One region of the Halomonas sp. DN3 genome, then DNA from elsewhere that is predicted to be linked to it. Evidence: predicted binding sites of a transcription regulator. Region 1 holds the regulator's gene; each other region holds the start of a gene.
What was found. Region 1 encodes FNR, which switches genes on or off when oxygen is low (the NO sensors DNR and NnrR bind a similar motif). Its sites were predicted from a motif close to TTGATNTANATCAA; they were not measured.
Positions count from the first base shown of each region.

Region 1 (3,160 bases):
TGATCCTGCTGGGCCTGGCGGTCTGGGCCTTCTTCTGGGCGGTGCGCAACGACCAGTTCGAGGACCTCGAAGGCCCCGCCTATCGCATCCTGTTCGAAGATGAAGACGACACTCGCAGTGCCGATGACGGCGCTTCCTCGTCCGAAACGCCTGCGCAGACATCCGATCGTGATCCATCATCCAGAGGGCCTGAGTGAATCCTACCGGCCTCGAGCTGCCTCCCATGATGGCGGCCTTCGTGTTTGGTCTGCTTGGTGGTGCACACTGTATTGGCATGTGCGGCGGCATCATGAGCGCTCTGACCTTTGCCATCCCCCCCAGCATGCGTCAACCTTGGCGGGTGGGCTCTCTGGTGCTCGGCTACAATGTAGGTCGTATCACCAGCTACTGTGTGGCGGGCGCTCTGGTTGCCACCCTGGGTTCGGTGATCGGCCTTTCGCCGACCCTGCGTGGCCTGATGCAGATCGTCGCCAGCCTGATGTTGATCCTGATGGCGCTTTACATTGCCGATCTATGGAAAGGCCTGCGTCACGTCGAGGCACTGGGGCGTCACCTCTGGAGGTACCTGGAACCCGCAGGCAGACGCCTGTTGCCGGTGGTGCGTCTGCCCCAGGCGGTGGCGCTGGGCGCCATCTGGGGCTGGCTGCCCTGTGGCCTGGTGTACTCGATGCTGGCCTGGAGCCTGGCACGGGCCGAACCCCTCGAGGGCGCACTGCTGATGGCGAGCTTCGGTCTTGGCACGCTTCCGGCGCTGGTGGTGACGGGCCTCGCCGCCAGACAAATGCAGGCCCTGCTGGCGCATCGGGCAACACGCCTCGCCGCCGCTGGCATGATCATCGCCTTTGCCGTCTGGCAACTTTGGACTGGGCTGCATCAATGACGCATCCTACCTCTAAGTTATTAATCCTAAAGAGGTAGACGCCACTTTTAGCTGATCTGAGGGTGTAGAATAGTGCCATCAACGTGCTGTACGGGCGACGTCTGTTCTCCCCATGGCCCAGTCAATATCGATCCCAGATACACAGGAGCTGCGAATGAGTCCTACGGCCCAAGATCGGCGGCGTCCCATGCTGCATGAGACTCGCTGTGAGTCCTGCAGCCTGAGTTCCTTGTGCCTTCCGCTGTCGCTGGAGACCGCCGACCTCGAGCGCTTCGATTCCATCATCCGTCGTCACCCGCCGATCAAGAAAGGCACACGATTGGTCGAGCAAGGAGATCGCTTCACCAGCGTCTTCGCGGTCCGGTCGGGGAGTCTCAAGCAGATCACCACCGAAGGCAGCGGCGAAGCTCAGTTGACCAACTTCTTCCTGCCCAGTGAACTGGTTGGGCTGGATGGCATCGACGACGGCCGCTATCCCGGCAGCGTGGTGGCGCTGGAGACCACCACGGTGTGCGAGATTCCCTTCGACCGCCTCGATGCGCTGACCCAGACCCTGCCGGAGCTGCGTGCCCAGCTGTTTCGCACCCTGAGCAAGGAGCTGCGAGAGGACCGCCGGATGATGCAGCTGCTGTCACGCAAGACCGCTGATCAGCGCCTGGCCTGCTTCTTCCTCGGCCTGTCGGATCGCTTCCGCCGCCGCGGCTATTCACCGTTCAGCTTCCGCCTGTCCATGTCCCGCGCCGACATCGGCAATCACCTGGGGCTGGCGGTGGAAACGGTCAGCCGTATCCTCGGGCGTTTCCAGCAGCAGGATCTGGTGGCGGTATCGGGACGTGAGGTCAATATCCTCGACCTGACCGCGCTGTCGACCCTGGCCGACACCGAAGTTACCTGAGCGGATCTGGCAGCAGCGTGCCGGGCCTGGCCGGCAGGGCCCTGTATCCAGGATCTGGAAAGCAGAGCGTAATAGATGGCGTGTGACAAAAAAGAGGCCGCATCCGGAGATGCGGCCTCTTTTGCTGTCATGGCGTCCTGCACATTCGCTGCTGGCGAGATCAGTCGGCATCCACCACGTCGATGCGCCGGGCCTGGCGTTCGGCCTGCACGGCCTCCAGCCCCTCGAAGTCAAACAGTTGCCGATCCGCCAGCTGCGACGGCGCCACATTGGTCACCGCCTTGAACATGCTCTCGAGGCGCCCGGGATGCTTGACCTCCCACTCGGCCAGCATCTCCTTGACCACCTGGCGCTGCAGGTTGGGCTGGGAACCACACAGGTTGCACGGGATGATCGGGAACTCCATCGCCTCGCTGTAGGCCTGGATATCGGCCTCGCGGCAGTACGCCAGCGGGCGGATGACGATGTTCTTGCCGTCGTCGGAGAGCAGCTTGGGTGGCATCGCCTTGAGGCTGCCACCGAAGAACATGTTCAGAAACAGCGTCTCGAGAATGTCCTCGCGGTGGTGGCCCAGGGCGATCTTGGTCGCCCCGATCTCCTCGGCGAAGCCATAGAGAGAGCCGCGCCGCAGGCGTGAGCAGAGCGCGCAGGTGGTCTTGCCCTCCGGCGTCTTCTCCTTCACCACCGAATAGGTGTCGCGCTCGAGGATGTGGTAGTCCACGCCGATGCTGTCCAGATAGTTCGGCAGCACATGCTCCGGAAAGCCCGGCTGCTTCTGATCCAGATTCACCGCCACCAGCGAGAAGTTGACCGGCGCGTTGCGCTGAAGGCTGCGCAGGATCTCGAGCATGGTGTAGCTGTCCTTGCCACCAGACAGACACACCATGATCTTGTCGCCTTCCTGGATCATGCCGTAGTCGATGATGGCGTTACCGGCCTGGCGGCGCAGGCGCTTCTGCAGCTTGTTGAACTCACGCCGTGCCTTGGCCTGAACGTGAGCTTCCGTCTGGTCGCCATCCGCAGCAGGGTCGGCCGGGCTGTCGCCGGCATCGATCGAGAGATGGTCATCCTCGGGGGTACGGGGATCGAACAGGGTGGCGGAGGCGGACTGTGGCGACATGGGAGCGGGACATCACGGCTGAAAATGAAAGAGGCGCCAGTCTACCATCCGGACGCTTTAGTGGCGAAGAGGTCAGCGACCGCTTACCCCGGCGAGGACAATAAGGGGGGGGCTTTTCGTCGGCGGCACATCGGAAACCGCCAAGGACGGCACCGCCGTAGTGGCGCCCTTGCGCGTCGTGGCCTGGTCTGGCCTGGTCTGGTCTGGCAAGTCGAAGAACGCAAGTGCCTGTCAGCCGGGACCTAGGCGCTGTCCGAAAAGTCGA
Region 1 covers NZ_CP099965.1:754,940-758,099, reverse strand. The annotation lists gene ccoS (cbb3-type cytochrome oxidase assembly protein CcoS) at 1-197, shown strand, start outside; gene NKF27_RS03435 (sulfite exporter TauE/SafE family protein) at 194-880, shown strand; gene fnr (fumarate/nitrate reduction transcriptional regulator Fnr) at 1,035-1,775, shown strand; gene ttcA (tRNA 2-thiocytidine(32) synthetase TtcA) at 1,936-2,895, opposite strand.

Region 2 (3,160 bases), 1.1 Mb from region 1:
CAAGTTCCGTGACGAGATCCGTCCGCGCTTCGGGGTCATGCGCTCGCGTGAGTTCATCATGAAGGACGCCTACTCCTTCCACCTGGACGAGGCCTCGCTCAAGGACACCTACCAGAAGATGTACGACGCCTACGTGCGCATCTTCACTCGCCTGGGTCTCGACTTCCGTCCGGTGATCGCCGACAACGGCTCCATCGGTGGTACCGGCTCCCACGAATTCCACGTACTGGCCGACTCCGGCGAGGACGATATCGTCTTCTCCACCGAGTCCGACTACGCCGCCAACATGGAAAAGGCCGAGGCCCTGCCTGCGCCCCTGGACAGCGATGCCCGCCGCGCCGAGCCCACCGAGGAGCTGAGGCTGGTCGACACCCCCAACGCCAAGACCATCGCCACCCTGGTCGAGCAGCACGGTCTGCCCATCGAGAAGACCATCAAGACCCTGATGGTGCACGGCCACGAGGGCGGCCTGGTGGCGCTGCTGGTGCGCGGTGATCATGAGCTCAACGAGGTCAAGGCCGAGCACCTCGAGGAGGTGGCGACGCCGCTGACCATGGCCAGCGAAGAAGAGATCCGCGCCGCCGTGGGCGCCGGCCCCGGCTCGCTGGGCCCGGTGGGGCTCGAGATGCCGATCGTCATCGATCGCAGCGTGGCGCTGATGAGCGACTTCGGCGCCGGTGCCAACGTCGACGGCAAGCACTACTTCGGCATCAACTGGGAGCGCGACGTGGCCCTGCCAAAGGTCGCCGACCTGCGTAACGTGGTCGAGGGTGACCCGTCACCCGACGGCAAGGGCGTGCTGTCGATCAAGCGCGGCATCGAGGTAGGCCACGTGTTCCAGCTCGGTCGCAAGTACAGCGAGGCCATGAACGCCACCGTGCTGGGCGACGAAGGCAAGGCGGTTCACCCCTGGATGGGCTGCTACGGCATCGGCATCACCCGCGTGGTGGCCTCTGCCATCGAGCAGAACCACGACCAGGGCGGGATCATCTGGCCCGACGCCATCGCCCCCTTCCATATCGCCATCGTGCCGATGAACGCCCACAAGTCCCAGCGTGTGCGCGAGACCAGCGAGCGCCTGCACGACGAACTCAGCGCCGCCGGCTTCGACGTGCTGCTGGATGATCGTGATCTGCGTCCCGGCGTGCGCTTCGCCGATCAGGAACTGATGGGCCTGCCCCATCGGCTGGTGGTGGGCGATCGCAGCCTCGACAAGGGTGAGCTCGAGTACAAGGGTCGCCGTGACAGCGAGGCCACCATGGTGCCCGCCGACGAGATCGTCGAGTTCCTCAAGCAGCGCATCGCCCTTTAAGGCCCCGCCTGGCGCGCCGCGGCTTGTCGCGGCGCGCCTGGCAGGCGGGTCCAGAGGAATTCAGGCGAGTTCAGGTGATCTCAGAAGCAATAAACCAAAAAAAACCGACCCCGAAGGGTCGGTTGAAAAAGGGGGATGACTCCCCCTCCCCTGACGCTGGTTGACGACTATCGCTTGCGACGGTGAGCGTCGCGGATGATAAAAGCGATCCAGCCGGCCATGAAGGCCACAGAGAGAGCGACGGCACCCAGCCCGAAAATGACGGCGTTGTCGACGTACATGGCGCTGTCCTCCTGTCTCTGTGTCGATGAATTCATGGTACCCGGTCGGCCCTTGAATTGTGCTGACCTGCGTCAAGGGTGACCGCGAGACATCGGCCCGCCATGACGACGAAAAAGCCGCCTTCAACAGGCGGCTTTTTCGTCGTTGCTGGCACTCTTTCAGCGATAGCGCCTCCAGCTACCACTGCCGGGACCCTAGAGGACCTTGCGGTCCTCCACCTCGGAGGCCTCGGTGCCGGGCGGCAGAGGGTGCCCCTTGGCCAGTTCGGCGCGGGTGGCCTGGCGAATTTCGAGCACCTCGAGGCGATACGACAGGGTCTCCCCGGCCAGGGGGTGGTTGGTGTCCACCACCACGCTGTCCCCCTTGACCTCCACCACGCTGACGATCTGCGGGCCGGCATCGCCGGGGGTCTGGAAGCACATGCCGGGGCGCAGATCGGTGCCGGGAAAGGCCTGGCGACCCACCTCGCGCACCAGCGACTCGTCGCGCAGGCCGTAGGCCTCGGCCGGGGACAGGGTGACGCTGAGGCGGCTGCCGACCTCGGCGTCGACCAGGGCGCGCTCGAGGCCTTCCATCAGGTTGCCGTGACCGTGCAGATACTCCAGCGGCTCATCGCGCTTCCAGGAATCGTCCAGGACGTCGCCCTGCTGGTTGCTCAGGACATAGTGCAGACGCACCACACACTGGGGAGAAATTCTCATCTCGGGCTCCTTGGGGTCGACATCAGTCCTGGCGCTTGAGCGCGGCGACGGGCATTTCCAGGCGCTGCTGGCGATGCAGCATGTTGAGCAGCACGATCGCCCGCTCTTCGCCCTTGTGGCTCTCGAACACCGCCTTGAGGTCCTTGAAGGGTCCGTCGGTGATCTCCACCGACTCTCCGGCCCGGAAGTAAAGCTGGCCAGGATCGTCGTCCTTGGCTTCGCCGTGCTGGCGCAGCAGGTCGATCAGCTCATCGCTGACCGGCACCGGCATCGACAGCCCGAAGGTCACGATCTTCAACACTCCGCGGGTCGAGCGAATCGGGCGCCAGTTGCTCTCGACCTGGTCGAGCCGCAGAAACAGATAGTAGGGGAACAGCGGCTCCTCGACCCAGGTCAGCTTGTTGCGGCGCTTCTTCTGCACCTCCAGCACCGGATGAAAGAGCTCGTATCCCTGGTTGGCCAGATGCTCGGCGGCCCGGAACGACTCTCCGCCCTTGCACTGGACCACGTACCAGCGCGGAGTGGCATCGCCCCCCAGGCCCGCCTCGATATTGCTGTGACTCATGTGACTCCTTCCAGACTCAACCACCACCAGCCACCAAGCCGGCAGTATCGCCTGTCATTGACGCGGTTCCCGGTGCGTTGCCGACGACCCTTGATGATCACCGCTGGTATCGCCCCTGCGGCTTTGCAACAATTCGTCGAGACGCACCGAGATGTTGCGCGCATTTTACCATTCGGAAGGCGGCCTGTGGCCGACCAACTGCAAGGAGGCTATCCATGCCCACCTCGTCCGGCCAGCATCCCTGGGTCGACGCCCTGCGCGTCTACCTGCGATTACCCGTGCTGGCCATGCTGTTTCTGG
Region 2 covers NZ_CP099965.1:1,868,066-1,871,225, reverse strand. The annotation lists gene NKF27_RS08305 (proline--tRNA ligase) at 1-1,312, shown strand, start outside; gene ccoM (cytochrome c oxidase subunit CcoM) at 1,480-1,593, opposite strand; gene NKF27_RS08300 (peptidylprolyl isomerase) at 1,789-2,295, opposite strand; gene rfaH (transcription/translation regulatory transformer protein RfaH) at 2,318-2,860, opposite strand; gene NKF27_RS08290 (MFS transporter) at 3,076-3,160, shown strand, end outside.
Region 2: a site for FNR is predicted at 1,656-1,669, ahead of ccoM (cytochrome c oxidase subunit CcoM). Genes of this name have one in related genera too.

Region 3 (3,160 bases), 2.4 Mb from region 1:
TGCCGAGCAACCTCTCACGCCTTCGTCTGGCCACCATCCCGCACTCTCCTCCGGAGTCTTCTCCCACAGTGAAGACGATTTATCGCCGGACGGCGAGCGTTTATGCAGTGCACAAGCGCGCATCGACGTCTACGCCACAATGTGCAAAAAAATTGTACAGCATTTACGTTACCTACCCGCCCAAGTCGATTTAGTTCCATAAATTCTGGCTAGTTACTGCTATCTAGCCAATTAAATATTTCTACAAGACATTTAGAAACACTGTTCTTAAACTGCGAAGCGTACAAGGTTACTTCCCTCGGGAAGGATGCCATCGGATCATCAAGGAGGTCCCGCATGAACATGACTCGACTGATGGGCACCGCAGCCCTGCTCGTTACCACCACCTTCGCCGCCCAGTCTGCCCTGGCCTATCAGGCAGGTGACATCTACGTGCGCGGTGGCTTCGAGAAGGCCGACCCCACCTCGGACAACGGCGACATCGCCAACCAGGATCTCGATGTCTCCGAGGAGAACGGCTTCGCCTACGGCGCTGGCTACCTGTTCCACGACAAGTTCGGTGTCGAGCTCAACGGCTCCGAGGCCATGGAGCACGATATCGCGGTCAACGGCGGTAATGTGGGCAGCGTCGACCGTACCCCGGTCAACCTGATGCTCAACTACTACCCGCTGGGCGGCGTGGAAAACGCTCGCGTCCACCCCTACGTTGGCGTGGGCATGAACTACACCCACTTCTCCGACGAGAGCTTCAACGCCGACCTCGATAGCTCCTACGGCGCCGCAGCCCAGGTGGGTCTCGACCTCAGCGTCACCGACAACCTGCTGGTCGGCACTTACGCCCGCTACGCCGATGTCGATTCCGATATCGAGGTCGACGGCCACGATGTCGGCGAGGCCGAGATCGATCCGATGACCATCGGTGCCGGCGTCACCTATCGTTTCTAAGCGCTTGCGCGGTCTTGAAATAAGCGGCTGACCGGTCAGCTCGATCGCGCCGCATTCCAACCGCAGCATCGAAGGCGTCTGGCCCTGCCAGGCGCCTTTTCTGGTGCGTTGCCGGTTCATTTTTTTCTACCAAAGGAGGTATTGAGGTAGATCAATAACCACGTTCTCGATGCGGCATACACTGCTTGGCAATCGGGCTCGCCCACTTTTGCCAGTACGCAAGGAGAACACCATGCGCCACCCCCTGATCACCACCGCTCTGGTCGCCGCCATCGCCGGCAGCGCCCTCGCAAGCAGCCAGGCCTTTGCCGCCTACGGCAAGGGCGACATCTATACCCGCATCGGTGTGGCCAAGGTCAAGCCCGACTCCGACAACGGCTCTCTGATGGGTGGCACCATGGACACCGACGTCCATGACGACAACGGCTTCGCCTTCACCCTGGGCTATCGCTTCCACGACAAGTTCGGCGTCGAACTGCTGGCCGCTGAGCCCTTCGAACACGACGTCGACCTGAACGTAGGTGGCACCGATATCGGCGCCAGCGTCGAGCACCTGCCGCCGACCCTGACCGTGCAGTACTACCCCTTCGGTGGCACCGAGGCGCGGGTGCAGCCCTACGTCGGCCTGGGGGTCAACTACACCCACTTCTCCGACGAGGATATCGCGCTGGAAGGTGCTGATCTCGATCTGGAAGAGTCCTGGGGCTGGGCCGGCCAGGCGGGCCTCGACCTGATCATCGACGACCACTGGGCGGCCAACATGGCGGTGTGGTATCTGGATATCGACAGCGACGTCGACCTCAACGGCGATGACATCGGCGAGATCGAGGTGGACCCCTACGTGATCATGGCCGGTATCAGCTACCGCTTCTGATCCAGGGCTCGACCGCTAACACGCAGCGCCCGCTCCTGCCTGACAGGAGCGGGCGCTGTGCTGTGACCATCACAAGATGGCTTCTGTGGTCGCTCGCGTGGCAGTTGCCACTGCAATTCTCGAGGGAGGGGATGCGGTAACAGGGCAAGCAGAGGCCTAGGCTTAGTACGAAAAGCCGGCGAGCGATGGTTAGACAAGGCAAAAATCGGTAAGAAAGCGCAGTTTACGAGGTGTAAATGAGCATTTTGACGCGATTTTTAACGCCGTATTACCGAGCGCAGGCACTTTTCGTACAAGCCTTAGCGGGGATGATAACGTGACAGCCCCAACCTCCCCAGAGTGGCATCATCGAGGTGCTCGACGGCCTCTACCGCCGCCAGCGCCTGGTGATAGCCCTCGCTGAGGAAGTCACGACCGGCCAGCAGGTGCTCGAGGTACTCGCGGGCGGGCCGCAGCCCCTCCCCCTGGCGTTCGGCGCCGGCGATATAGACCCAGGCCTCGATCGGCCCCTGTTCGGTAATCACCGGCAGACGATGACGGTCGTACTCGTGCGGGTAACCTTCGAAGGGATCCATCTGCCGGATCTGCTCGGGCTCGAGGAGTTCGAACAGCGCGCCCTCGACCCGATCGCCTGGCGCCGGCACCACATTGGCGTGGGCGATACCCGGGACGCGGGAGGCCTTGTTGAAGCGCAGCGCGTAGCCTTCCAGGCTGCCGGCCAGCACACGCCGGGTCTCGCCGATGCGCGCGGCGACACGCTCAAGGTTCATGTTGCTGCCATAGGCAAAGTACCAGGGCATCGCCTTCTCCTCGCTGGGGACTTCTTCCGTTACCGGCGATTCAGTTCTCGGTGATCAGCCGGTCGATATCCTCGACAACCTTCTGCAACAGCATCCGGTCCTGGGCGCGCGCGCCTTCCTGGATCAGGTAGGCGTCCACCGCCGGGGCCACATCGCAACTGGCGGGCAGGGGTGCACGCTGCTCCACCAGGGTATCGAGCCTGGCGATAAACACGAAGCGCAGCCACTGAGGCAGCGACATGGTATCGATGCAGAACGGCTGCCGACTGTTGAAGGCGGCGGCCTCCGGCTTGTCCATACGCCACATGTTGGCGGCCTTCATGGTCGCCTCGAGCTCGCGCAGAGCCGCGCCCAGGGCGTCGTGGACGGAAGGTTCGGTGGGCATGATGCCTCCGCTTTGAAAATGGGCTTGGTGCACGTCATTGTCGCGTGCCGGACCAGCGAGGGCCAGCCCGGCAGCAACACGCGCGCCCCAAGAAACCGCTGCAAACGCGGCACCTCGAAGGGCACGCCTCGACGTGCAGACTTTCTCGAACGAGGA
Region 3 covers NZ_CP099965.1:3,107,323-3,110,482, forward strand. The annotation lists gene NKF27_RS13465 (hypothetical protein) at 1-37, opposite strand, end outside; gene NKF27_RS13470 (OmpW family protein) at 337-945, shown strand; gene NKF27_RS13475 (OmpW family protein) at 1,178-1,819, shown strand; gene NKF27_RS13480 (gamma-glutamylcyclotransferase family protein) at 2,119-2,619, opposite strand; gene NKF27_RS13485 (YqcC family protein) at 2,660-3,004, opposite strand.
Region 3: a site for FNR is predicted at 1,087-1,100, ahead of NKF27_RS13475 (OmpW family protein). Genes of this name have one in related genera too.

Region 4 (3,160 bases), 1.2 Mb from region 1:
TGTCCTTCGTCGGCTCGACCCCCATCGCCGAAACCATCTACCGACGTGGCGCCGAGAGCGGCAAGCGGGTGCAGGCCCTCGGTGGCGCCAAGAACCACGCCGTGGTGCTGGCCGACGCCGATATCGACAACGCCGCCAACACCCTGATGGGGGCCGCCTACGGCAGCGCCGGCGAGCGCTGCATGGCGATCTCGGTGGCGGTATGCGTCGGCGATGACACCGCCGACCGTCTGATCGAGGCCATGGGCCCCAAGATCGCCGCGCTGAAGATCGGCCCCGGCACCGACAAGGGCCTGGACATGGGCGCCCTGGTCACCGCCCAGCATCGCGACAAGGTGCTCGGCTATATCGAGAAGGGCGTGCAGGAAGGGGCCACCCTGGTGGCCGACGGCCGCGAGCTGGTGGTCCCGGGCCACGAGAACGGCTTCTTCGTCGGCGGCTGCCTGTTCGACCGGGTCACCCCGGAGATGACCATCTACCGCGAGGAGATCTTCGGCCCGGTGCTGTGCGTGGTGCGTGTCGACAGCCTCGATGAGGCCATCGCCCTGACCAACGCCCACGAGTACGGCAACGGCACCTGCCTGTTCACCCGTGACGGCGAGGCGGCGCGCCGCTTCACCGACGCCATCGAGGTCGGCATGGTGGGTATCAACGTGCCGCTGCCGGTGCCGGTGGCCAGCCACAGCTTCGGCGGCTGGAAGCGTTCGCTGTTCGGCGACCTGCACGCCTACGGCCCTGACGCGGTGCGCTTCTACACCCGTCGCAAGGCGGTGTCACAGCGCTGGCCCTCGCCCTTCGAGACCACCCAGGCGGAGTTCCACTTCCCCTCCGGCGGTCAGTAGGCACCGGCAAGAAGACCACGGGCCCTGCGGGGCCCGTTTTCGTTTACCACAGCGAGCGAGCCGCTGATCCACCACTGACAGGCGACTTATACACCGCTGCCCACAGCCCCTGCACCGCCTGCCCACCGCTTTTCACAAGGTGCCACACAGGGTTATCCACAGAACGACTCACACGTTCATCCCCGCCTTTTATCTGCACGCCTGGCCCGCAACTCGGACCCCCGCCATCGCCAGGTTATCCACACCCGGCCCCGGTGCAGCGCGTCATCCCTTCGCTCCATCCCGTACTTCATTGGCGGACACTGATACGCATCAAGCCGGCGGTGTCCGGGCGGGGCTAGCATGGCGCCTCTCTTCGCTCGGAGATCGACATGGAACTGGTCTGTCCTGCGGGTAGCCTGCCCGCTTTGAAGCGCGCCGTGGACGAGGGCGCCAACGCGGTCTACTTCGGCTTTCAGAACGCCACCAACGCCCGCCAGTTCGCCGGGCTGAACTTCACCGACAAGCGCGCCCGCGAGGGTATCGACTACGCCCACGCCCGGGGCTGCCGGGTGTTCTGCGCGATCAATACCTACCCGCAGCAGTCGAGCCTGGCCCAGTGGCGCGCGGCGGTGGACCAGGCGGCTTCGCTTCAGGTCGACGCCCTGATCCTGGCCGACCCGGGCCTCCTGGCCTACGCCGCCGAACGCCACCCGGACATCCCCCGCCACCTGTCGGTGCAAGGCTCCGCCACCAGCCACGAGGCGCTGGCCTTCTACCACCGCGAGTTCGGCATCCGTCGTGCGGTGCTGCCCAGGGTGCTGTCGATCCACCAGGTGCGCGACCTGGCCCGCCACAGCCCGGTGGAGCTCGAGGTGTTCGCCTTCGGCAGCCTGTGCATCATGGCCGAGGGCCGCTGCTATCTGTCGTCCTACCTGACCGGCGAGTCGCCCAACACCCACGGCGTGTGTTCGCCGGCGGCCCACGTGCGCTGGGAGGAGACCGCCAGCGGACGCGAGTCGCGCCTGAACGGCGTGTTGATCGACCGCTACCGCGCCGACGAACAGGCCGGCTACCCGACCCTGTGCAAGGGACGCTTCAACGTCGAGGGCGATATCGGCCACGCCATCGAGGCGCCGACCAGCCTCAACACCCTGGATCTGCTGCCCCAGCTGGCGTCACTGGGCATCAAGGCGATCAAGATCGAGGGTCGCCAGCGCAGTCCGGCCTATGTGGCCAGCGTCACCCGAGTGTGGCGCCAGGCGCTGGACCATCTGGACCAGGCCGGCGACGACTACCGCCCCCAGGCCGACTGGAGCGCCGCCCTGGCGCCGCTGGCCGAAGGCTCCACCCACACCCTCGGCGCCTACGAGCGCGACTGGAAATGACAGGAGGCGAGATGACCGCTGCTTCACTGGAATTGAGCCTTGGCCCGGTATCCTTCTACTGGACCCGCGAGCGCTACTTCGCCTTTTATGAACAGGCCTGCCACTGGCCGCTGACCAGCGTCACCCTGGGCGAGACCGTGTGCTCCCGGCGGCGCGACATGAAGCTCGCCGACTGGCTGGAGATCGGCCACCAGCTCGCCGCCGCCGGCAAGCAGGTGATCCTCGGCTCGCAGACCCTGATCGAGTCCAACGCCGACCTGCGTGACCTGACCAGGCTGTGCGACAACGGCGACTTCCTGGTCGAGGCCAACGACATGAGCGCGGTGCACCGGCTGTCCGAGGCGGGCCTGCCCTTCGTCGGCGGCCCGGCGCTCAACCTCTACAATGTGCCGACCCTGGAGATCCTCAAGCGCGCTGGCATGTTCCGCTTCGTCGCCCCGGTGGAGTTGCCCGGCGCCGACCTGGCCCGGCTGCTGTCTGACGCCCGCGAGGCGGGACTGGCGCTGGACTGCGAGGTGCTGGCCTACGGCCACCTGCCTCTGGCCTGGTCGTCACGCTGCTTTACCGCGCGCCACCACCAGCACCCCAAGGATCGCTGCCAGTTCGTCTGCCAGGACTATCCGGAAGGGCTGTCGCTGACCACCCAGGACGACAGCCGTCGACTGTTCACCCTGAACGGCATCCAGACCCTGTCCGGGGCCTGTCAGGACCTGCGCCACGAGCTTGCCGAGATGGCCGCGATGGGCGTCACCACGGCCCGGCTGAGTCCGCGTTCAGAGGGGATGGATGAAGTGGTGGCGGACTTCGACCTGGCCCGCCAGGGACGCTACCCGGCACCCTCGCCGCTGGCGCTGGTCGACGCCGAGCTGTGCAATGGCTATTGGCACGGCCAGGCAGGGATGGATCTGGCACCGGTGCTGGAAGACTAGGAGCCCCTTCCCTCCCACGCCA
Region 4 covers NZ_CP099965.1:4,484,995-4,488,154, forward strand. The annotation lists gene NKF27_RS19465 (CoA-acylating methylmalonate-semialdehyde dehydrogenase) at 1-842, shown strand, start outside; gene NKF27_RS19470 (peptidase U32 family protein) at 1,214-2,209, shown strand; gene NKF27_RS19475 (U32 family peptidase) at 2,221-3,138, shown strand.
Region 4: a site for FNR is predicted at 1,145-1,158, ahead of NKF27_RS19470 (peptidase U32 family protein). Genes of this name have one in related genera too.